2 regions of the Priestia sp. RMT2NF4 genome follow, and region 1 is predicted to be linked to the other one. Evidence: predicted binding sites of a transcription regulator. Region 1 holds the regulator's gene; the other holds the start of a gene.

Region 1 (16,415 bases):
GATCGGTACATAGATCAGTTGCAAAAGCAAGATTAACAAAATATCTTTCAATTTATACACCTCTTTTTAACAATTAAAAATATGACGATTTCATTGTATCACTCCGTATTTATAGAAGATATAGTAAAAATAAATTTTTTCTATATATTTTTTCGAGTCATATTCTTGCTTCTTTCCTAAGAGCTAAAATGAACGTTTGGTCTTTAAAAAACAAAAAAGAACCTGCCAACTTCCAGATTCTTTTTTGTATCATTTTCCCTTTTTAAAAGCCCGTAAACCCTCCAAATACGCTCGTTGTATAAATAATAATTTTTGTCATCCAGTCAAAATATAAAATAAACCCCATGCCAATCATTGCGTATCCGCCAACTTTCATCATGGAATTCATATGTTTTTTTAACCAGTTCATTTTTCCAATAAAGAATGTCATGATAAAGAACGGAATAGAAAACCCAAGTGAATACGTTATCATGTACAAAAGACCGGAGCCTGGGTTTGTCGCTGCAAGCGCCATAACCGATACTAAAATAGGTCCCGTGCAAGGAGTCCAGCCGGCAGCAAAAGCCATACCAATAAAAGAAGAACCTAAGAGTCCAGCCGGCTTATTGGCGAATTGAACTTTATGTTCCTGCATAAGAATTCGAGGCTTAAAAATCCCTAGTACAACTAGACCAAAGAAAATAATAAGAATAGCGCCAATCTGCCGAATTAAATCCTTATAGTTAAAAAACCACTGACCAATAAAGGATGTCGCAAAACCAATCATAATAAAGATAACAGAAAATCCCAGCAGGAAAAAAGCTGTGTGAATAAAAGCTTTGCGCTGATGTGACTTAGCGCCTTCCTTTAGCTCGCTGACTGATACTCCCGTTATGTACGATAAAAAAGCTGGATACAAAGGCAAACAGCAGGGTGAAATAAACGATAAAAAGCCTGCGCCAAATGCCAAAAATAAATTTAAATCTCCCACATTTCCCACTTCCCTTTTTTGTTCTTTTTGTTCTTTTTCGTTACCATTTTGTAACCAAATTGTCTTATCTCACTTCTTTCAAATAGTACCATTATCTTGTATAATTAGGTAAACGACTTGTTAGAAGGGATACATAGCATTGGCCAAAAAAGATATTCTATTAGCGATTGAAAAGAAACGAGAAGAACTCATCCGCATAGTCCGAGTAAGTGGATTAAACTCTCCACCTGCTATTAAACATAGTCAAGAATTAGATCATTTATTAAACGTTTACAATGAATTCCCTGCTCAAACAACAGAAACAACCTCTTCATGAAGGTTGTTTCTTTTTTTCACCTTCACTCTATCAATTCTTTATAAATCTCTTTTACTCCTGTTTCTTTATTGAAATTTTCCTCTTTTTCACTGTGCTGAAGCTGATACATATTATAGTACAAACCGCCTTTATCTAGCAGTTCAGCATGCGTTCCTTTTTCGACTATTTTCCCTTTATGCAATACTAAAATACAATCGGCGTGTTGAATAGTTGATAAACGATGTGCAATCGCAATCGTTGTGCGGCCTTTTCCCATATCTCTTAACACTTCTTGAATCGCTTCTTCCGTTTCTGTATCGATATGGGCTGTTGCTTCATCAAGAATAAGGATTTTAGGGTTTCGAATCACCGTTCTTGCAAATGCTAAGAGCTGACGCTGACCGCTTGATAAAGTTGAACCTCTTTCCACTAGCACTTCATTATACTTATTAGGAAGAGCTTCGATAAATGCGTGAGCTTGCACAAATTTCGCCGCTGCTTTTACTTGCTCATCAGAAAAATGGTCTTCATGCAGCGTAATATTTCGCTTTACGGTATCGGCAAATAAAAAGGCATCTTGCAGCACCAGCCCTACCTGATCTCGAAGCTGTTTATTTGAAAAGGACGACAGTGGTTTATTATCGATCAAAATGTCTCCTTTTTGCTGCTCATAAAAACGCATTAATAAATTAATGATGGAGCTTTTCCCGCTTCCAGTATGGCCTACTAAAGCCACTGTTTCTCCTTCGTTTACCGTAAATGATATATCAGAAAGCACATCTCGAACACCGTCATAGGAAAACGTGACGTTTTTGAATTCTACCGTTCCTTTTTGTACCCCCTGCTTTTGTTCTCCTGTCATCACTGGATTTTTTTCTTCCTCATCCATCAAATCAAATACCCGGGAGGCTGATACCATCGCTTGCTGATACATAGAAAGACGCTGCATCATTTCATTAACGGGCTCAAAAAAACGATCCAAATAGTTGATAAACGCGTAAAGAACACCAATTTTAACAGGACTGTCAGCTACGGAAATGCCAAAATAACTGAGCACAAGAATAACGGCTAAAATATAAAGAATTTCGACAGCAGGCCTCAATAGCAAACCATCTAACTTAATATTGCGCATGCCCGCTTTGTAGTGCTCATCATTAATTTCTTCAAATTCCGAGCGAAGCCGCTTTTCTTGACGAAATAATTGAATAATGGACATGCCTTGCAAAGACTCATGAAGCTTGGCATTTAACTGACTTAGCTTTTCTCGGAGCTGTCCGTAGTAAATAGCGCTGTAATGCTGATAAAGCTTCATAAGTCCCCAAATAAACGGGAGAAGAACTAAACAGTAAAAAGCCAGCTTCACATCTAGCATAAACATCGCTATAAAAATACCAATCAAAAATACCCCATTTTGAATAAAAACCGCGATGACTTCTACAAACATTTCTTTCATAGCTTCCGTGTCATTTGTAATTCGAGAAACAAGGCTTCCCGTTGGCGTGTTGTCAAAAAAGCGAAGCGCCAGACGATGAACATGAGAAAAAACGTCAATTCGAATCTGCTGAATAATTTGAAGCGCAATTTTCTGAAACTGCAGAAGCTGAAAGTATTGAACGACAATTTTTAAAAGCTGTAAAAGCAAATAACTGCTTGCAAGCCACACCAGAGGCTGAAGAGGCAAATACTTAGGAGTTAAATAATCGTCAATGAAAATTTTAATCAAAATGGGCCCTAATAAATCAGCAGCCGTAGCAATTAATAATAGAGTGAACGCTAAAAAAAATGATTTTTTATGCGGAATTGTATAGTGAAACAGACGTTTATGTACCGAAGAATGCTCAATTTTCATTTTTCGTCTCTCCTTCTTCTACCGCACGTTCAAGCTGCTGTCTATCGTACATATCCTGATACCAGCCGCTCACGCTAAGCAGTTCCTCATGATTTCCTCGCTGAATAATTTTCCCTTTATCAAGGACAAGAATCAGGTCTGCATGAGTAACCGAGCTCAGCCGATGCGCTGTAATAATCGTTGTTCGATTTTGACGTTTTTGCCTCAACGCTTGTAAAATACCCGCTTCCGTTTTTCCATCTACCGCTGATAGCGAGTCATCTAAAATTAAAAGCTCAGGATCTAATAGAAGAGCTCTTGCAATCGAGATACGCTGTTTTTGTCCACCAGATAACGAAACGCCTTTTTCACCTACTATTGTTTGATAGCCATCTGTAAAATCGAGGATGTCTTTATGTACATTTGCAACTTTAGCCGCTTCTTGGATTTCTTGATTGCTTGCGTCTTCTTTTCCGAACGCGATATTAGCAGCGACTGTTGTTGAAAACAAAAAGTGATCTTGAGGAACATATCCAATGCTTTTGTACAGTGAATCAAAAGCATAATCTTTAATGTCTTTTCCTCCCCATAAAACAGCTCCGTCGCTTACATCAAATTCACGAAGCAACAGCTTTAAAAGCGTGGTTTTCCCAGCACCCGTCTTTCCGACAATCCCTAACGTTTGACCGCGAGAAAGTGTAAAGTAAATTTCGTTTAACGTGTATTCGTCTTCTTTACCATACGAAAACCTATGAATAACAGCTTCAATATTTCCTGTTGGCAGTTCAACACTAGGATGCGCTGCTTCTTCAATCGAATTTTCTTCTTTTAATAAAGAAAATACCCTGTCATATGATGCTCTTCCTCGTTCCACAATGTTAAATAGCCAGCCAAACGCGAGCATCGGCCAAATAAGAAGGCCCAAATAAGTTGTAAAGGTAACAAGCTGTCCCAGTGTTAACTCTTCACTAATCACCATCTTGCTGCCAAAAATAAGAGCAAGTAAAAAAGAAAGTGCTACAATAATCGAAATGGTCGGATCAAACAATGCATCTACTCGTGCTACTTTCATGTTCTTTTGAACAACATCTGCAGACTTCATACGAAATTCTTCGACATCAGCTGCTTCTTCCCCAAACGTCTTAATGACTTTAATTCCGCTAATGCTTTCTTGAACCTTATCATTTAAAGTAGAAAATGCTGCTTGTGCGTGATGAAACCGCGCATGAAGCAATGTACCATAGTAACTTGTTAAAACGGCCATAAGCGGCATAGGAATAAGGCAAATAAGCGTTAATTTCCAGCTGATTGTTAGGGCCATTGTGCATAGAACAAGCCCTCCTGTGACAATGGAATCCACGAGCGTCAAAACGCCCGAACCTGCAGTTTGTTGAATAGCTTGAATATCATTCGTTGCATGGGCCATCAAATCCCCAATTCGCCGCCGCTGATAAAAGGCCTGATTCATCCTGGTAAAATGAGTGTAGAGAGTATTTCTCAGCTGCTTGGCTAGTTTAACAGATGAACCAAATATCATAATACGCCATATGTATCTTGTGAAATAGGCCACAACAGCAGCTCCTAGCAAAATGCCAACCATCTGCATTAAGCGCTTTCCATTCAGCGTCCCTTCTTTAATGCCATCTACCGTTAAACCAATAATTTTAGGCGGGAGAAGTTCTAATGCTGCCACAATAATGAGCAGCGCTATCCCCGTTATGTAAGACTTTTTTTCCTGTTTGAAAAACCACCATAACTCTCGAAAAATTTTCATCGTATCCCCCTAGCCCCACAACCATTTTCTTATCTCTATCATAAAACAAAAGACACCCTTCTGAATAGAGAGTGTCTGTCCAATTAACCATTATTTAATTTGGCCGTTCATTGCTTTCATCATTTGGTTAATTTTTTTCTGCGATGGTTTCATGCCCATTTGCATCATCATCATTTTTAACATTTGTTCATTAATTGGTGGATTTTTCTTCAGATAGCTCATCATATACTTACGAGCAATGAAAAATCCTAGCGCTATCCCAACAATTAATGCTAGAACACCAACTAGAATATACATTCCCATGGTATTACTTCCTCCTTCGTGTTGTCTAACTTACAGTGTACTAGACCATACGCTATTATACAATATTTCCGTTCCAATTTCCTTAAATAATTACACAAATTTTCTTGTTTTCACAGGCCTCAGCCAGCCGTATTCATCCGTTCCATAATTCACTGCTAAAAAACAAGGATCTAGCTTGCGTAATACTTCAAAAAAAGCTGTCTCAGCATCAACATTGCCATCTCCTTCAATTGTTATACAGCGATTCGTTAATTTTATAGATGCTCGACTTTTTTTATGAGGATATTCTAGCACAAACGTCTCTTGATGAGTAAAAAAATGAGGATAATGAGAAAACGCCTGAAGTAATTCTCGTTGAATAAATGAATTGGGCAGTTGGCGAGTAATGTAATGAACTTGTTTTTGTAAATGCGTTTCCTGCAAGTGACGTTTCATTTTATATTCAATCAGCAGCTGATAAATGAGCTTTTCTCTTCGAAAATAGGATGATGCAACTTCTTCCTCCATTAAATATACTTCATACGTTCTCACGATTCATCCTCCCTTTCGGCTCGTTCTTTTTTGTACCATTATACCGAATGGTGTACGCAATGCTTGTCTATCGATGAAAAAATTTCTTTGTTTTTTTGTCGAAAAAAAAGAGCAGACCATAGGAGTCTGCTCTTTCTTGTGAAAAAGAATTATGCATTAAGCAAGCTTTTCACTTTTGCTACTACATTTTCAACTGTAAAACCAAATTCTTTCATGATTGTTTCACCAGGAGCAGATGCACCGAAGTGATTAATACCAAGAACTTGTCCCTCGTCTCCAACATAGCGTTCCCAGCCAAGTGTAGAAGCCATTTCAATACCTAAACGTTTTTTCACTGATTTAGGGATAACACTTTCTTTGTACTCAGCAGATTGCTCTTCGAAACGATCCCATGCAGGCATACTTACTACAGATACATCAATGCCTTCTGCAGCTAATGCTTTTTGTGCTTCTACTGCTAGGCTTACTTCAGAGCCTGTTGCAAGTATTAATGCATCCGCTTGGTCTTTACCAGCTTTAGATACAACGTACGCGCCTTTAGACACGCCTTCGTATGCATTTTCTTTTGTACCTTCAAGCGTTGGCAAGTTTTGACGAGTCAATACAAGCGCCGTTGGGCGGTCAGTTGATTCTAATGCTAAGCGCCATGCAGCAGCTGTTTCATTTGCATCTGCAGGACGAACCACTGAAAGACCTGGCATTGCACGAAGTGATGGCAATTGTTCAATTGGCTCATGTGTTGGGCCGTCTTCTCCAACTGCGATACTGTCATGTGTGAATACATATGTTACAGGAAGCTTCATTAAAGCTGCTAAGCGAATTGCTGGGCGAAGATAATCAGAGAATACAAAGAATGTTCCTCCGAATACTTTTACACCGCCGTGTAGAGCCATACCGTTTAATGCAGCTCCCATTGCAAATTCACGTACACCGAACCAAATATTACGTCCGCTGTAATCAGCTGCAGTGAAGTCTTCTGAACCTTTAATCATTGTTTTATTTGACCCAGCTAAGTCAGCTGAACCGCCGAAGAATTGAGGTACAGCTTGTGCTACTGCGTTTAATACTTCTCCAGAAGAAGCACGGCTAGCTAAGCTTGAACCCGTTTCGTATGCTGGAAGCGTTTCTTCCCAGCCTTCCGGTAACTTTCCTTCTACTGCTAGTTCAAATTGACGACCTAGTTCAGGATATTTTTCTTTATACTGTGCAAATACATCGTTCCATTCGTTTTCTTTCTTTTGGCCATCTTCAGCAATTGTAGCTTTGAAGTGAGCATACACTTCTTCTGGCACATAGAAATCTTCTTCAAATGTCCATGCATAAGCTTCTTTTGTTAATTTTGTTTCATCGGAACCTAATGGAGAACCGTGCACGCCAGAAGTACCCGCGTGGTTTGGAGAACCAAATCCGATTGTTGTTTTTACTTCAATTAGCGTTGGGCGTGTTAAATCGCCTTTTGCTTCTTCAATTGCGTTTGCAATCGCTGTCAAGTCATTGCCGTCTTCAACGCGAATTACTTGCCATCCGTAAGCCTTGAAACGATCTTCTACGTTCTCAGAGAACGAGCGATCTAAATCTCCGTCTAAAGAAATATCATTTGAATCGTATAAAACAACTAAGCGTCCTAATTTTAAGTGTGCCGCTAATGAAGCTGCTTCAGCAGATACACCTTCCATTAAGTCTCCGTCACCACAAATACCATACGTAAAGTGGTCTACAATTTCTAAACCTTCTTTGTTGTATGTTTCAGCTAAATGACGTTCTGCCATTGCTTTACCAACAGCCATTGCAATACCTTGTCCTAGTGGACCAGTTGTTGCATCAACACCTGCTGTATGACCGAACTCTGGATGACCTGGTGTTTTGCTTCCCCATTGACGGAAGTTTTTAAGGTCTTCAATTGATAAGTCATATCCAGCTAAATGAAGCAAGCTGTATAATAGTGCTGATCCGTGTCCTGCTGATAATACAAAGCGGTCACGGTTGAACCAGTTTGGATTCTTTGGATTGATGTTCATAAATTTTGTCCACAATGTATATGCCATTGGAGCAGCTCCCATTGGCATACCTGGGTGACCTGAATTTGCTTTCTCAATCGCATCGATTGATAAAGTACGAATTGTTGCAATCGAAAGATCTTCAATACGTTGTGTCATACTCTTCATTCCTTTCAAAACTATGTACATATGTTATCATACTAATGATTTGCTTATTTGTACAATACTTGAACCAAAAAAATTTCCACTTTTACAGTTTTTGTGTGCCTTATTAAAAATATACAAAAAACTAGAGGGAACTCTCCCTCTAGTTTTACTAGAACGTCTTAGTGAAGACGCTTCTTTTTGCTCTCTTTTAACTTCTTAGGCGTAACATCTTTACCTTCCTCGTCCACAACTTTAATCGTATGAAGGTGGTTTGTCATAGATTGTCGGAAAACTTTTAAATATTCCTGACGTAGCTCTTGCTGTTCTTTCGCTTCAGATTCTGTCAGACCTTCAGCCTTTGCCTTTTTTGAAAGAGCATTAATACGAGCAAGTTTATCTTTTGATAGCATATAAAACCTATCTCCTTATAATCAATAATTAAAATTACCGAACCGTTCCGGCAACATGTAGTCATCTTACTAAATCTCTTTCGTTTTATCAAGAGATTGAGCACTTTCTTGATACTCTTGATAGCGACGATGTACCGTTGCTTTTGAAATATTATAACCAAAACCTTTTAGCGTAACTGAAATTTCAGCAAAGGTTAAGCCGTTATGACGAAGGCGGACAATTTCTTCAATCGGCGCTTCTTTTTTTTCTCTTCCTGAGTTAACTCCTTGATTTTTTAAATTTTGCTGCGGACGATAACCGTTTTCTACGGCTCTTTTCATTCCTCTTTTAATTTTAGCGTTATGTAATTTCCGCTGATGCTCTTCCACTAAGCTAATAATATCTAACACCATCGAATCAGATTCTGAAAGCTGAAGCTGACCTTGATGACTAATCGTATAGATCGTAGCATTTTCTTTATGAAAAGCATGAAGAAGCGCGATTCGGGCATTTCCTCTGCCTAATCGCGTTTCGTCTTGAATGAGCAGCACAGATATTTTTTCTTCTTTCATTGTATGAAGAACATCCAATATACCCTCTCTGTCTACGTCATATCCGCTTGCTTTTTCCATTACGACTTTTTTTACGTTTAGATGGTGAAGATCAGCAAGCTTTTTTAATTCTTCTTGCTGGCGCTGTAAAGATGTTTCTTGGGTTTTTTTATCCGTACTTACACGGCAATAAATAATGGCGTCCACTTTTATCACGACCTTTTCGGCTTCTAACAATATTCAGGAACGGCCGTTACACACTACTGTTCAATTGCCACTTGATTATGTAACTCTTTTTTTAAAACAGGAATATATAATTTATCTCCAGGAGATAAAGACTGGGCAGTGTCTGAGTTTAGATCATTGACGTCTTCAACCCATTTGACAAATTCATTGGTGGTCAAATGATGGTGATTATGATACTTGTTGGACAAGTCCCAAAGCGTATCTCCTTTTGTAATAGTAACCGTTGAATATTTGTCTAAATCTACTTTATCCGCTCCTAAAACCAGCGTCAATACATATGTAAGTGCAGCGATAACTGCAAAAAAAATAGCGTAATGTTTCATAGAATGTAAGAATTGGTGCATATTATGATCCCCCTATCAGAATATATGTTCTTATTTTATTGAGAACATTTGTTTCTGTCAATGGAATTCTTCGAACTTATGTTTGTATATTGACACATCACGTGGTATAATTCACCTAAAGAATAGCTAAAATCGAGGTGAAAAATATGAAGCTATCAAAACGTCAACAAGACATACTAGATTTTATTAAGCACGAAGTAAAATTAAAAGGTTATCCGCCTTCTGTTCGTGAGATTGGGGAAGCGGTGGGATTAGCCTCTAGCTCCACTGTACACGGGCATTTAGCTCGTTTAGAAAGTAAAGGGTTAATTCGCAGAGATCCAACAAAACCAAGAGCAATCGAAGTTCTTCAACTAGACGAAGTAAACATCCCTAAAAGCAATGTCATTAATGTTCCTGTTATCGGTAAAGTAACAGCGGGTCTTCCTATAACAGCCGTTGAAAATGTGGAAGAATATTTCCCTCTTCCAGATAAATTCGTTTCTCCAGATGATCATGTATTTATGCTTGAAATTATGGGAGAAAGTATGATTGAAGCAGGTATTCTAGATGGCGATATGGTAATCGTACGTCAGCAGCAAACTGCTAATAACGGAGATATTGTGGTCGCTATGACCGAAGACAACGAAGCAACGGTAAAACGTTTCTTTAAAGAAGAAAATTTCGTTCGTTTACAGCCTGAAAATTCAACGATGGCGCCTATTATTCTTCGCCACGTAACGATTTTAGGAAAAGTCACTGGTGTATATCGCACGATTCACTAATCACACACTGTATGTAAAACCAACTAATCATGATGTTAGTTGGTTTTTTACGTTTGTTTTCTAAAAAAATTGGCATATTATAAATGATACGTCGAATCATTACAGGCAGGTAGAGCGGTTTTTATAAAGCCTGTTTTACCTTTTACTTTCTGTCTGCATTTTTTCGACTCTCAAAAAAAATACAACCGACTATAAGAAGGATGTAGTTTATGACCAATACACCAAGGAAAACAGAAGCATTTCAAACTATTATGCCTACCAAAGCAATGAACATGTTTCTTTTTCCTTTTTCCTTTGATCGAAAAAATAAAGAGCAGCTTGTTCATGCACTAGAAGCAAATATGTTTGAGTTTTTTTCCATTCAAAACAAACATGTAGAAAAAGAATACTACGGAGAACAGTATTACGTATCTCATGATAGCTTGGATCAATATTTTCTTCCTTACATTGAATGTATTCTATTTCCTGATTCGTGCGAAAAAGAAGGCTTGCTTCGATTTTCAAAAAAAATAGACCATACCGTTACGCTACAAACTTCCTCCACCACCGTGTCTAGCAACGTGCTGTCTGTGGATGTTTTTTTATGTCCTTTTGAAATTGGCGTCATGACCATTCGCACTGAGATGAGTCATAATCATTACACCTATGATGACATTTTAGAATTCATGAATCATTTTCGTGTATTAGAACCGAAGCTTGCTGAAGAGCATGGATCCACCATTACCTATGAACATCATCGCTATAGCAAAGTACAGGATTATATTTTTTCACAGCTCGCGCCATTTTTGAACGAACACATCAAAAAAGAAGCGACGCGTGAACAGCACGTCGGGAGTCTTCCTTATTTTATCGATGAACGGATGTTTGTATTAAGTTATGTAACGGTAAATCAAGAGCAAGAGATTAACTCCACAACTTTATTTCGTACTGGGCAGCTAAATAGCTATACGCCTGACGGGAAACCGTTTATCTCTGCACACAACCATGAGTATATTAAAACGTATAATACCAAACACGTGTATTCCAGATGGGCTCCTGAAACCTATTACGTTATAACAGACCATGTGTTTTCGTGTATTTCTAAATCGACAGACTCTAAAACGGATCAGCTTTTGATGAATCATCTATTTGGCCAGCATTACTATAATTTATTTTTGCATTTTTTCTATAAAATCGTGTTGCTAAAACTATCCTATGAGTATTCTCAGCTCACGTTTCATAAAAATTCAGAGGGCATCGAGCGACTAATTCGCTCTATTACTGTATTTTCAGGTAAATATTTATTTTTAGAAATTAGCTCTCGCACGGAAGGTCAAGAGTTTTCTGAGCTCTTTAAAAAAATCTTCCACATCAATTCTCTTTATCAAGAAGTCAAAGAAACCCTTGGTACTTTGTATCAAAATCAAGAGAAAATCGCGGCCAAGCGTCACAATTACTTATTATTAATTTTAACGATTTATACCGTTCTTTCCGGTATTTACGGAATGAATTTAGTTATTAGCAAGCTAAAGGGAAACATCAATTGGGATAGTATGAAGCAGTTTTCTATCTTTGAATATATCGCTTTAATAGTAGCTTTATCAGGAATTCTGATCAGCATTAGTCTCGGAGTGAGTTCCCTATGGAATTTATTAAAAGATCGATTTAAAACATAAAAGCTGTTCGCATCAGAAAATACATTATAAAAAAGAAGAGATTGAGACATAACTAAATTAAGCAAGTCTAAAGGGAAACAAATGAAATAAATAAGCTAGCAGGGATTGCTTGTGACACCTCTGTTGATTTCCGTGCAAGACTTCGCTTTCCGCGGGCGACCGGTGAGCCTCCTCGTCGCTTGCGCTCCTGCAGGGTCTCACCCCTTCCGCTTTTCCCGCAGGAGTCTTCGTCTTGCCCTCCAATCAACTGCTGGAAAGAACTAAACAAATGAAACCTACGTGCACCATAAAAAACGAACCCCTAATCAAACATGATGATTAATGGTTCGTTTTTCGCTTCGACTAAAATCCTTTTTTCCCAACCTCTTTTATCTATTACTAAATCACTGCCTACTCCACTGAACCTTTTATTACACGTTGTGCCGCTGTTGTAATTTCAGAACAATCTAACATTATACTCTATAAGAAAAATATATACAAAATAATAAAATATGGTATCATAGGGTAGGAATTTTGTACCTTATCTTTGAAATAATTTGCAGGAGGTAATATGCTTAACTCATTTTTATCCAAAAGCCTGATTCTTTTATGTGTCATGATTCTTACATGGTCTCTATGGGGCAGTTATAGTGCGATGACAAATTCATTGGACTTAAAAGGCTTGGCTTTAAGTAATTCATTTATTATTGAAGGAATATGTATCACTTTCCTTGTCATTTTTCTAATAGCTATTGCAAGTAGATACATGAACAAAACTGTTTTTTTTATTTCACTGATTGTTTTGACCTTAGGTGTTCGATTAGCATGGATGCTTTCTGTTCAAACACCTGTAAAATCTGACTTTCTTGTCATGTTAGATGCCGCACGTAATATCGCAAAAGGAAATTATGAATTTAACCAAAGCGTTTATTTCACTACATGGGTATATCAGCTAGGCTTTTCATTCTATGAATCTATTGTTATTCGCTGTTTTGGAGATAGCATTTTCACATTAAAATTGTTAAATATTTTTTATTCTACTGGAACCGTTATTTTTATTTATCTAATTGGCGCTAAAGTATTTAACGAACTTGCTGGGAGAATGGCAGCTTTCCTATATGCGTTCTACATTCCGAACATTCTCTACAGCTCAGTGTTAACCAATCAGCATTTAGCTACTTTTTTATTTTATGCAGCTTTTTACCTTATTATAAAAAGATTTGCTCATAACAAGTTTAGCTGGCTTTATATTGGTCTTCTATTGTCGTTAGGAAATTTAATGCGCCCTCTGGGACCCATTATTATCGTTGCTGTTTTCATTTATTTCATCTTGCAAATTCTTCAACCTTACATTAAAGCGAAGGATGCTGCTGAGTTAAAAACTCGTCGAAAGAAAATAGGAAAAAACCTCGTAGGCGTACTGGCTACTTTTTTTATTGCAAATGCGCTGATCAACTACTCTTTTGTAGCGAGCGGTATTTCTAAATATCCTTTAAGTAACAGAGATCCTTTATGGAAATTCGTTATTGGCTTTAATTATGAAACAAGCGGTTCTTATTCTTCAGAGGATGCTAGTCGTTTTATGGGTATGCCAATTGGAGAAAAACGAGCTGAAGCAGAAAAAGAAGTAATTAAAGAGCGTGTAGCAGATAAAGAGCAGCTTTTAGATCTCTTTCACATTAAATTCCTGAATATGTGGGGAGGAACGGATGCATCTACATTTTGGAGTATTTCATTAACTCCTCAAGAAGATGTACCTTTTAATAAAGAGAAATTAATTAGTGCTGCTCAAATTTATGAAAGAATCATTTACGTTTCAACTACTATTCTTTCCATTATTGGACTTATATGTTTATTCCTGAAAAAGCAGGATAAATATCCGTATACACTGTTTTTATTACTAATCATAGGATACGTTCTTATTCACTTGCTTATTGAAATTCAAACTCGCTATCGATTCTTTATTTTTCCAAGCTTTATGCTGCTCGAAGGGTTTGGTATTTCAGTGATTCTATCTTATTTACTAGTACGGTTTACTAAAAATAAGCCACAGGCAAAATGTGAAGAGATAAATTAAATGGAAGGGATTATGCAACCGTGATAAAATTCCTGAAATTCGGATTCGTAGGTATAATGAATACCCTGCTCACTATTATCAGTTACTTAGCACTCATTCATTTTGATATGAATTATATATTGGCTAACGTACTATCCTATTTCATTGGCGTCATAAACAGCTACTATTGGAACAAATCGTGGGTGTTTCAAGCAACTGTACATAAATGGATGTTAGCTCAATTTTTCATCGTAAACCTTATTACTTTAGCAATTAATACATCTTGCTTATTCCTTCTTGTACACTATACACCTGCTAATCCGATAATTGGACAACTGTTGTCTACTTGTATAGGAATGTTTTTTAATTTTTTTCTTAATAAAATATGGACGTTTAAGCACACAAACAATCACTCGATAGGAGGTAAAGCATGAAAGAACTAATTTCAATCGTGGTACCTATGTATTTTGAAGAAGAAGTAGCTAATGAATGCTATAATCGCTTGCTTTCCGTCATGCATGAAAATCACATTAACTATGAATTCATTTTCGTCAATGACGGCAGTACAGACCGAACAATTGAAATCTTAAAGGACGTAGCAGCTATGGATTCTAACGTAAAAATTATTGATTTTGCCCGTAATTTCGGGCACCAAACTGCCGTCACAGCAGGTATTGACTATGCTCAAGGTGATGCTATCGTAATTATTGATGCTGACTTACAGGATCCGCCTGAAATGATTCCTGAATTAATTGCTAAATGGCAGCAAGGCTATGAAATTGTATACGCAAAGCGCAAGAAGCGAAGCGGAGAGACCTTTTTTAAATTGACAACGGCTAAGTATTTTTATCGCTTTTTAAATTATATGTCCGATATTGAAATCCCAAAAGACACGGGAGATTTTCGTATTATCGACCGAAAAGTTGCGGACGTATTCAAAAAAATGACTGAACGCAATCGTTTCGTAAGAGGAATGATGTCTTGGATCGGCTTCAGGCAAACATATGTAGAATATGAGCGCGATGAGCGTTTTGCTGGTGAAACAAAATATCCTTTAAAAAAGATGATCAAGTTTGCTTCAGATGGAATTATTGGGTTTTCAACGAAACCTTTACGTTTAGTAATGGTTATTGGCTTGTTATCAGTTTTTGTATCACTTCTCGTTTTAAGTTATTCGATTGTTGTTTGGCTGATAGGTGAAAATATTCAGCCTGGCTGGACTTCGATTATGGTAGCTATCACTTTCTTTAGCGGTATTCAGCTACTTGGTTTAGGTCTAGTGGGACAATACATCGCAAGAATTTACGATGAAAGTAAAAATAGACCTATTTACGTTGTACGTGAAACTATTAACTTTTCTGCGGCTTCAACAGATTCTCAAAACGTGCGTGAAAAAGTATATAGCTAAAAAAACAAGGAAGAAAACAACTGTTTTCTTCCTTGTTTTTTATTCTTTTTGAAGCTGTAAATCGCTTGTCACCCAGTCAGGAATTCCATCATCTTCATCAAATTCAATAATGACATCCGTTATTCCTTTTTCCTGTAAAATACGATTTTCGAGACGATCTTTAATATCATCCGCTTCTGCTACTGTTAAAGAAGGATCAATTTCTACTTTTAATTCAACGTGAAGCTCTTCTCCTTCTTTCATCACCATTAACGTTTGAATATCACGCACTTGTACATCTTGCATAACAATAGCGCCAATTTTCATTTCCATTTCTTTATCTGCTTCACCAAGCGCTCCAGCAGCGTTATCTAAAAATACTCGTCCTACTACAAAAAACATCATAAGACCAATTAGCATAGAAGCAATTCCTTCAGCTTGATGAAAAGGCGTAAACCGCGAAATAAAAACGGCGATTAAAGCCAATACGCCTCCTCCAGTGGCTACCAGATCTTCCATAAAAACAAGCTTAGTTGCTGGCTTTGCTTTCTTTAGATGAACAAAGCTTTGCGTAAAAACATTGACCTCTGCAGTATTCATTCCGACATCGTGCAAAATTTCTTTCATTGCCTTAAAGAGGACAAACATCTCAAGTAATACCGAGATGCCAAGTACTGCAATATTTAAAATAAAGCCTGAAGACTTCGTCGGATGAAGAATATGATGATACCCTTCTTTAATCGTTTCAAATGCCATAATTCCTACTACAAGAACCGCCCCTAATAAAACGAGATTAACCAATCGTCCAAATCCGTTTGGAAATCGTTTGGTCGGAGCTTTTTTGCTTAATGCTGAACCTATAAAAACAAAGAACTGATTTGCTGCGTCTCCTAAGCTGTGCATCGTTTCAGCAAACATCGCTACATTTCCCGTTAAAGCAAAAGCAAGCCCTTTAATAATGGATATAATGGTATTAACTATAGCGGCCATCATGGCCGATTTATTTCCTTTTCGCAATAACTTAATTAATTCACTCATGCAATCCCTCCGTTTGTGCCTTTGATGAGATTCAATTATGGTTAGTGTATGTGAATTTAAAAATTAAAAACCTCCAACATATAAGTTGGAGGTTTTTAGTCATGTTTCATTATTTTTTAAAACGATAAGGTACCGTTGTAACGATTACGTTTTTACGGTA
Region 2 (5,749 bases), on a different contig from region 1:
AATGGATTGTACAGCGCACGGGAATGAAAGAACGGCGAATTGCTGGTGAAGGCGAATACACGTCTACGCTTGCCATTCGAGCAGTTGAAAATTTGCTCAACCGATATGCTGTAGAAATAGAAGATGTAGATGCAATTATTGTTTCGACAACAACACCGGATCACTTTTTTCCTAGCGTAGCATGTCAGGTTCAAGATTACTTTCATATTGATCAAGCTGCTGCATTTGATTTAAGTGCCGCATGCGCCGGTTTTACATATGGACTTCACGTGGCGAACGGCTTAGTGACGTCCGGATTGCATAAAAAGATTTTAGTTATTGGTGCTGAAGTCATGTCGAAAATTACAGATTATACGGACCGGGCCACCTGCGTGCTGTTCGGTGACGGAGCGGGAGCTATGCTTGTAGAATACGATGAGCATAATCCAAGTTTCTTAGGATGTCACTACGGAACGGACGGAAGCGGAGGGGTGAATTTATATCGTTCTAATTTATCTGATACTCTTTCAGGAAAAGAAATTAACGCGAGCGGAAATTTAGTTCAAAATGGGCGTGAAGTATACCGCTTTGCTGTCCGAACGATTCCAAAAGGAGTAGGAGCATTGTTAAAGGGTACTTCCATTTCTCTTTCTGATGTAAATTGGTTTATTCCGCACAGTGCAAACCTTCGGATGATTGAAGCTATTTGTGCTAAAACAGGTGTTTCAATGGATAAAACGTTAACGAGTGTACAATACTGCGGAAATACATCTTCAGCTTCTATTCCACTTGCCTTGAACGAAGGAATAATGACAGGAAAAGTACGGGATAATGACCTTCTTATTCTCTATGGGTTTGGAGGAGGATTAACGCATTGCGGTTTGTTAATTAAATGGACGTGTAAAGAAAAAAGCTAAAAGGCATCGCCTTTTAGTTTTTTAGGCTTTCATTGAAGCGCTTTTTTATTATCGTTACAAGAAAGTTTTTTCTTTTTATTACAGCAGGTTTACTGTATTTTCAGCGCAAACATATATAATAGAAAAAACCCGCTTTTTTACAGCGGGTTTTTAGCTGGCTTTTGGAATAGTAAAACCTACTCCAAAGACGTCTCGCACATCGTGGACAACCACAAAAGCCTGTTCATCGACTTTATGAATAATGCGCTTTAACTCTAATAGTTCTTGTTTGTTCACAACTACGTACAATACGTCTTTTGCTTCTTTTGTATAGCTTCCATGAGCAGAAAAGACAGTGACGCCTCGCTGCATCTTTTTGTTAACTTGTTCGGCTACTTCAGCTGAACGGTGTGAAATAATAGTGATTGCTTTGCGGGGGTTAAGTCCTTCAATAATATAATCAAGCACCTTTGTTCCGATATAAAGAGAAATAACCGTGTACATCGTCTTTTCTCCACCGATGACAAAATAGGCGCTTGCTACAACTAATAAATCAATTGCTAGCATCGTTTTGCTAATATTCCAGTCTAGATATTGATTAGCTAAGCGGGCGATAACTGCCGAGCCTCCGGAAGTTCCGCCACCTCTAAACACAAGCCCGAGTCCTACACCGGCTAAAATACCAGCAAAAATAGCCCCCAGTAGCGTATCGTCAAGAGGATTTCCCAGTCCTTCAGTTATATGTAGGAATAGAGATGTGAAAATAATACATATAATTGTGTAAGCAATCACACGTTTGTGAAGCAATTTGTATCCGATCAGTACCAGCAAACCGTTTAATATAAAGTTTGTGATACCAGGAGACCAGCCTAGTACATAATAGGTAATCATTGTTACACCGGTTACGCCGCCTTCTGCTAATTCATTTGGAATAGCAAAATAATTAATGGCCAGTGCGAAAATGAGGCTTCCTAGAATAATGAGGATAATTTCTTTTATTTTATTGATCATGAACGTTACCTCCAATCATCAAAAACTCCGAAAACACAGTCATGACAATGTATTATACCAACTCTAGAGGCTGAATTAAAGATGGGATATTATTATTTTTTAAAAAATCAATTTCTGCTATCAACATAAAATCTTTTGACAGTTTTTATGGAGTATGAAAAAATGAATTGTTTGCTTTTATTTTGATTAAAAAGTTTTGCAATGAGAATGTTCGTTCGGTAAAATAGAAGCAAGAGTCAAGGGGGAGAATGAACGTGTATCAAGATGAATTAAAACAGTATGCGAAGTTAGTAATGCCTGAGCATTTAGAGAAAATGAAGAAAATGTACAGTCCCGAGGCGCATAAGCAGTCTTTAGGGTTGAAAAAAGAAAAGATTGAGCATATTGAAAATGTCATTATGAACAGTTACTCGGAGCATCATCCAGTAACCCTTCACGTCTATGAAGCAGGACATATTCAAAGATATGAACGAGTGACAATCGATAAAGTTTCTCTGCAGTCGAATACGCTGATGGTGACAGGGCCTTGTTATACATATTCGATTCGAGCGGATGCAGTAATTGAAGCAGATGTATGGAAAGATGAAAGCTACTCTAGCTAAGAGTAGCTTTTTTGTTGAATTTGTATCTTTTTTTTAACGCTTGCATACAATACATAAAAGCATATTCTGCGAGTAGTCACTTTTAGCTACTAGGAAATTTTGATTAAAGAAGGGATATTGTATGCAAAATGAAAAAACTCAAGTAAGAGAAATTGAATTAACGCAGTTCATTAAGAAAAGACTCGTTCGTTTTATCTCAAGTTTGGCTATTTCTTCTGCCCTTGCTTCTATATTATATATGCTTCTGTTTTTATTTAAATGATGGGTCACTTTGAGTTGTCCAAAAAGGTGGACAACTTTTTTGATGTATAGGCTCTCATTAAAACAGGACAAGCTAAACATAATTCAGTCAAGAGAAATTAAATCGGTCAAGAAATAGTCAAAAACAGTCATAGCTAATTAGTTGCAAGAAAACCTTTACATATAATGAGAAAAGTAGACAAATTCTTGAATTACCAGCTTATTTCCTTTTGTATAAACTATTATCAAAACAAATGCAAATCTAATTGTTCGTTCAAAAAACTTTATTTTGTAATTAAAAAAATGAATGTTTTTGATTTTTTATGATTGATTTTGAATGTAAACCGTGATAAAGTAAGTACATGAAATAAATGAAAACGCTTTTTTGAAAAAGGAGCTAGAACATGTTAACGCCGGAGAGACATCAACTAATCTTAAAACTTTTAAAAGAGAAAGAACTTGTAAAAGTGCAAGAGTTTATCGAAGTTACAGGCGCTTCGGAATCCACAATTAGAAGAGACTTAAGTCAACTAGAAGAAGAGCAAATGCTCAAACGTGTTCACGGTGGCGCTTCGCTTATTCGCAGTAAACGAATCGAACTGAGCGTTATCGAAAAATCTGCTAAAAATATTCAAGATAAACGAAACATTGCAGAGTATGCGGCTTCCATTATAAATGAAGGTGACTGTATTTTTTTAGATGCAGGAACTACAACGTATGAAATGATTCCTTTTTTGAAGCAAAAAGATGTAGTTGTCGTGACAAATGGTTTAATGCATTTAAACCCGATGTTAGAACAAGGTATCACCCTCTATTTAATTGGAGGATCTGTTAAACATAAAACGGGCGCTTTAATTGGCAATGGAGCTCTTTTAAGTCTTGAGCAGTATCGTTTTGATAAGTGCTTTATGGGAGCGAATGGGATTCATCATCAATATGGATATACAACTCCTGATCCAGAAGAAGCATTGATCAAGCAAACGGCAATGAAGCTTTCTAGAGAATCTTATATTTTATCAGATTCTACTAAGTTTTTTGAAACAAGTTTTGCGAAAATAGCCGATTTACATGAAGCAAAAATTATAACAAATGACGTACCTAGTGATGTACTTATACAGTATGCAAACAAAACAGACATAAAGGTTGTGAAATCATGATTTATACATGTACGTTGAACCCATCCGTTGATTACGTAGTACATGTTTCAGCATTCGAAGAAGGCGGACTTAACCGCACAACGAATGAAGCCAAGTTTCCAGGAGGGAAAGGCATTAACGTCTCTCGCGTTTTAAAGCGATTAGATGTTGATAATAAAGCTCTCGGTTTTGTAGCCGGCTTTACAGGAACCTATATCGAAGACTACTTAAAAGCGGAGAATATTGAAACAGCTTTTACAAGAGTTGATGGAGATACCCGCATTAACGTAAAGTTAAAAACGGAAAAAGAAACAGAAATTAACGGTCAAGGGCCTGCTATTACAGACGAAGCGCTTCAGTCTTTATTGACTCAAGTAAAGCAAATGACTGAAGGCGATATCTTCGTATTAGCAGGAAGTATACCGAAAACGCTTCCAAGTTCTGTGTATGAAACGTTAACGGAACTAGCAGCAGCGAACGGAGTAAAAGTAGTAGTAGATGCAAGTGGAAAAACCTTGCTAGACGTCGTGTCTCACAAGCCGTTTTTTATCAAACCAAATCATCATGAACTTGCAGAATTGTTTGATGTAGAAGTAAACAGTGCAGAAGATGCGCTAGTATACGGTAAAAAGCTTGTGGAACAAGGAGCGCAAAACGTCGTTGTATCCATGGCAGGCGATGGAGCACTTCTTATTAACGAAAGCGGTGTCTACAGTGCCACAGTCCCTAAAGGAACAGTGAAAAATTCTGTTGGAGCTGGCGATTCACTTGTAGCTGGATTTATTGCTTCTTATGTAAAGCAAGGGGATTTATTAGAAGCCTTTCAAACAGGAGTTGCTTCAGGAAGTGCCACAGCATTCTCACTTGAATTATGTACAGCAGAAGATGTAAAGACGCTTCGTGAACAAGTGTCAATCACAAAGGTAGAGTAGGGGGAACCGAGAATGAGAATTACAGAACTATTAAAAAAAGATACAATCATTCTTGATTTAAAAAGCACGTCAAAAGCTGATGTTATTGATGAGTTAGTTGGAAAATTAGACGAAGCTGGTCGCTTAAGCGACCGAGCTGGCTATAAAGAAGCAATTTTAAATCGTGAATCTCAAAGTACAACGGGAATTGGGGAAGGCATTGCCATTCCGCATGCAAAAACAAGCTCGGTAAAAACACCGGCCATTGCATTTGGACGCTCAACAGAAGGTATTGATTATGAATCATTAGACGGACAGCCTGCACATTTATTCTTCATGATTGCAGCGAGTGAAGGCGCGAATAATGCTCACTTAGAAACATTATCTCGTTTGTCTACGTTATTAATGGACGAATCGTTCCGAAAAACGTTGCTAACAGCATCATCAATTGATGAAGTCATTAAAGCAATTGATGATAAAGAAACTGAAAATGAAGCGCCGGAAGAAGAAGTGGATACAGCTTCAGATCAATTAGTGCTTGCTGTAACGGCTTGTCCAACGGGAATTGCCCACACGTATATGGCAGCGGATAGCCTAAAAGCAAAAGCGAAAGACATGAACGTGACGCTCAAAGTTGAAACAAATGGTTCCAGCGGTGTTAAAAACGCGTTGACGAAGGAAGAAATTGAAAACGCTACCGCTATTATTGTTGCAGCGGACAAGCAAGTAGAAATGGAACGTTTTGCAGGTAAAAAAGTTATTCAAGTTCCAGTAGCTGAAGGAATTCGTAAGCCCGAAGAATTAATTAACCGCGCGTTAAAAGGAGACGCTCCTGTATACAGCGGCGGGGGTGGCAGCAAAGAAGGCGGAGAAAGTAAAGGATCAGAGCGTACAGGGTTTTACAAACACCTAATGAGCGGTGTATCAGCAATGCTTCCGTTTGTTGTAGGGGGCGGGATCTTAATCGCCATTTC

Evidence for each region. The regulator LexA, encoded in region 1, represses DNA repair genes until DNA is damaged. The targets are predictions, from matches to a motif close to CGAACATATGTTCG.
Region 2: the regulator LexA is predicted to act here: its motif matches at 2,091-2,104, upstream of ACMX9J_RS01510 (YolD-like family protein).

Annotation. Positions count from the first base shown of each region.
Region 1 covers NZ_JBLQZO010000002.1:417,049-433,463, forward strand. The annotation lists gene ACMX9J_RS11345 (DUF2179 domain-containing protein) at 1-51, opposite strand, end outside; gene ACMX9J_RS11350 (cytochrome c biogenesis CcdA family protein) at 263-970, opposite strand; gene ACMX9J_RS11355 (aspartyl-phosphate phosphatase Spo0E family protein) at 1,110-1,286, shown strand; gene ACMX9J_RS11360 (ABC transporter ATP-binding protein) at 1,309-3,114, opposite strand; gene ACMX9J_RS11365 (ABC transporter transmembrane domain-containing protein) at 3,104-4,867, opposite strand; gene ACMX9J_RS11370 (YneF family protein) at 4,958-5,170, opposite strand; gene sirA (sporulation inhibitor of replication protein SirA) at 5,261-5,701, opposite strand; gene tkt (transketolase) at 5,851-7,857, opposite strand; gene ACMX9J_RS11385 (DUF896 domain-containing protein) at 8,025-8,255, opposite strand; gene ACMX9J_RS11390 (recombinase family protein) at 8,325-8,993, opposite strand; gene yneA (cell division suppressor protein YneA) at 9,047-9,376, opposite strand; gene lexA (transcriptional repressor LexA) at 9,523-10,140, shown strand; gene ACMX9J_RS11405 (hypothetical protein) at 10,350-11,795, shown strand; gene ACMX9J_RS11410 (hypothetical protein) at 11,863-12,063, opposite strand; gene ACMX9J_RS11415 (ArnT family glycosyltransferase) at 12,346-13,851, shown strand; gene ACMX9J_RS11420 (GtrA family protein) at 13,872-14,264, shown strand; gene ACMX9J_RS11425 (glycosyltransferase family 2 protein) at 14,261-15,238, shown strand; gene ACMX9J_RS11430 (cation diffusion facilitator family transporter) at 15,278-16,255, opposite strand; gene ACMX9J_RS11435 (APC family permease) at 16,365-16,415, opposite strand, start outside.
Region 2 covers NZ_JBLQZO010000001.1:303,543-309,291, forward strand. The annotation lists gene ACMX9J_RS01500 (ketoacyl-ACP synthase III) at 1-896, shown strand, start outside; gene ACMX9J_RS01505 (YitT family protein) at 1,047-1,886, opposite strand; gene ACMX9J_RS01510 (YolD-like family protein) at 2,135-2,488, shown strand; gene ACMX9J_RS01515 (hypothetical protein) at 2,610-2,750, shown strand; gene ACMX9J_RS01520 (DeoR/GlpR family DNA-binding transcription regulator) at 3,133-3,885, shown strand; gene pfkB (1-phosphofructokinase) at 3,882-4,796, shown strand; gene ACMX9J_RS01530 (PTS fructose transporter subunit IIABC) at 4,809-5,749, shown strand, end outside.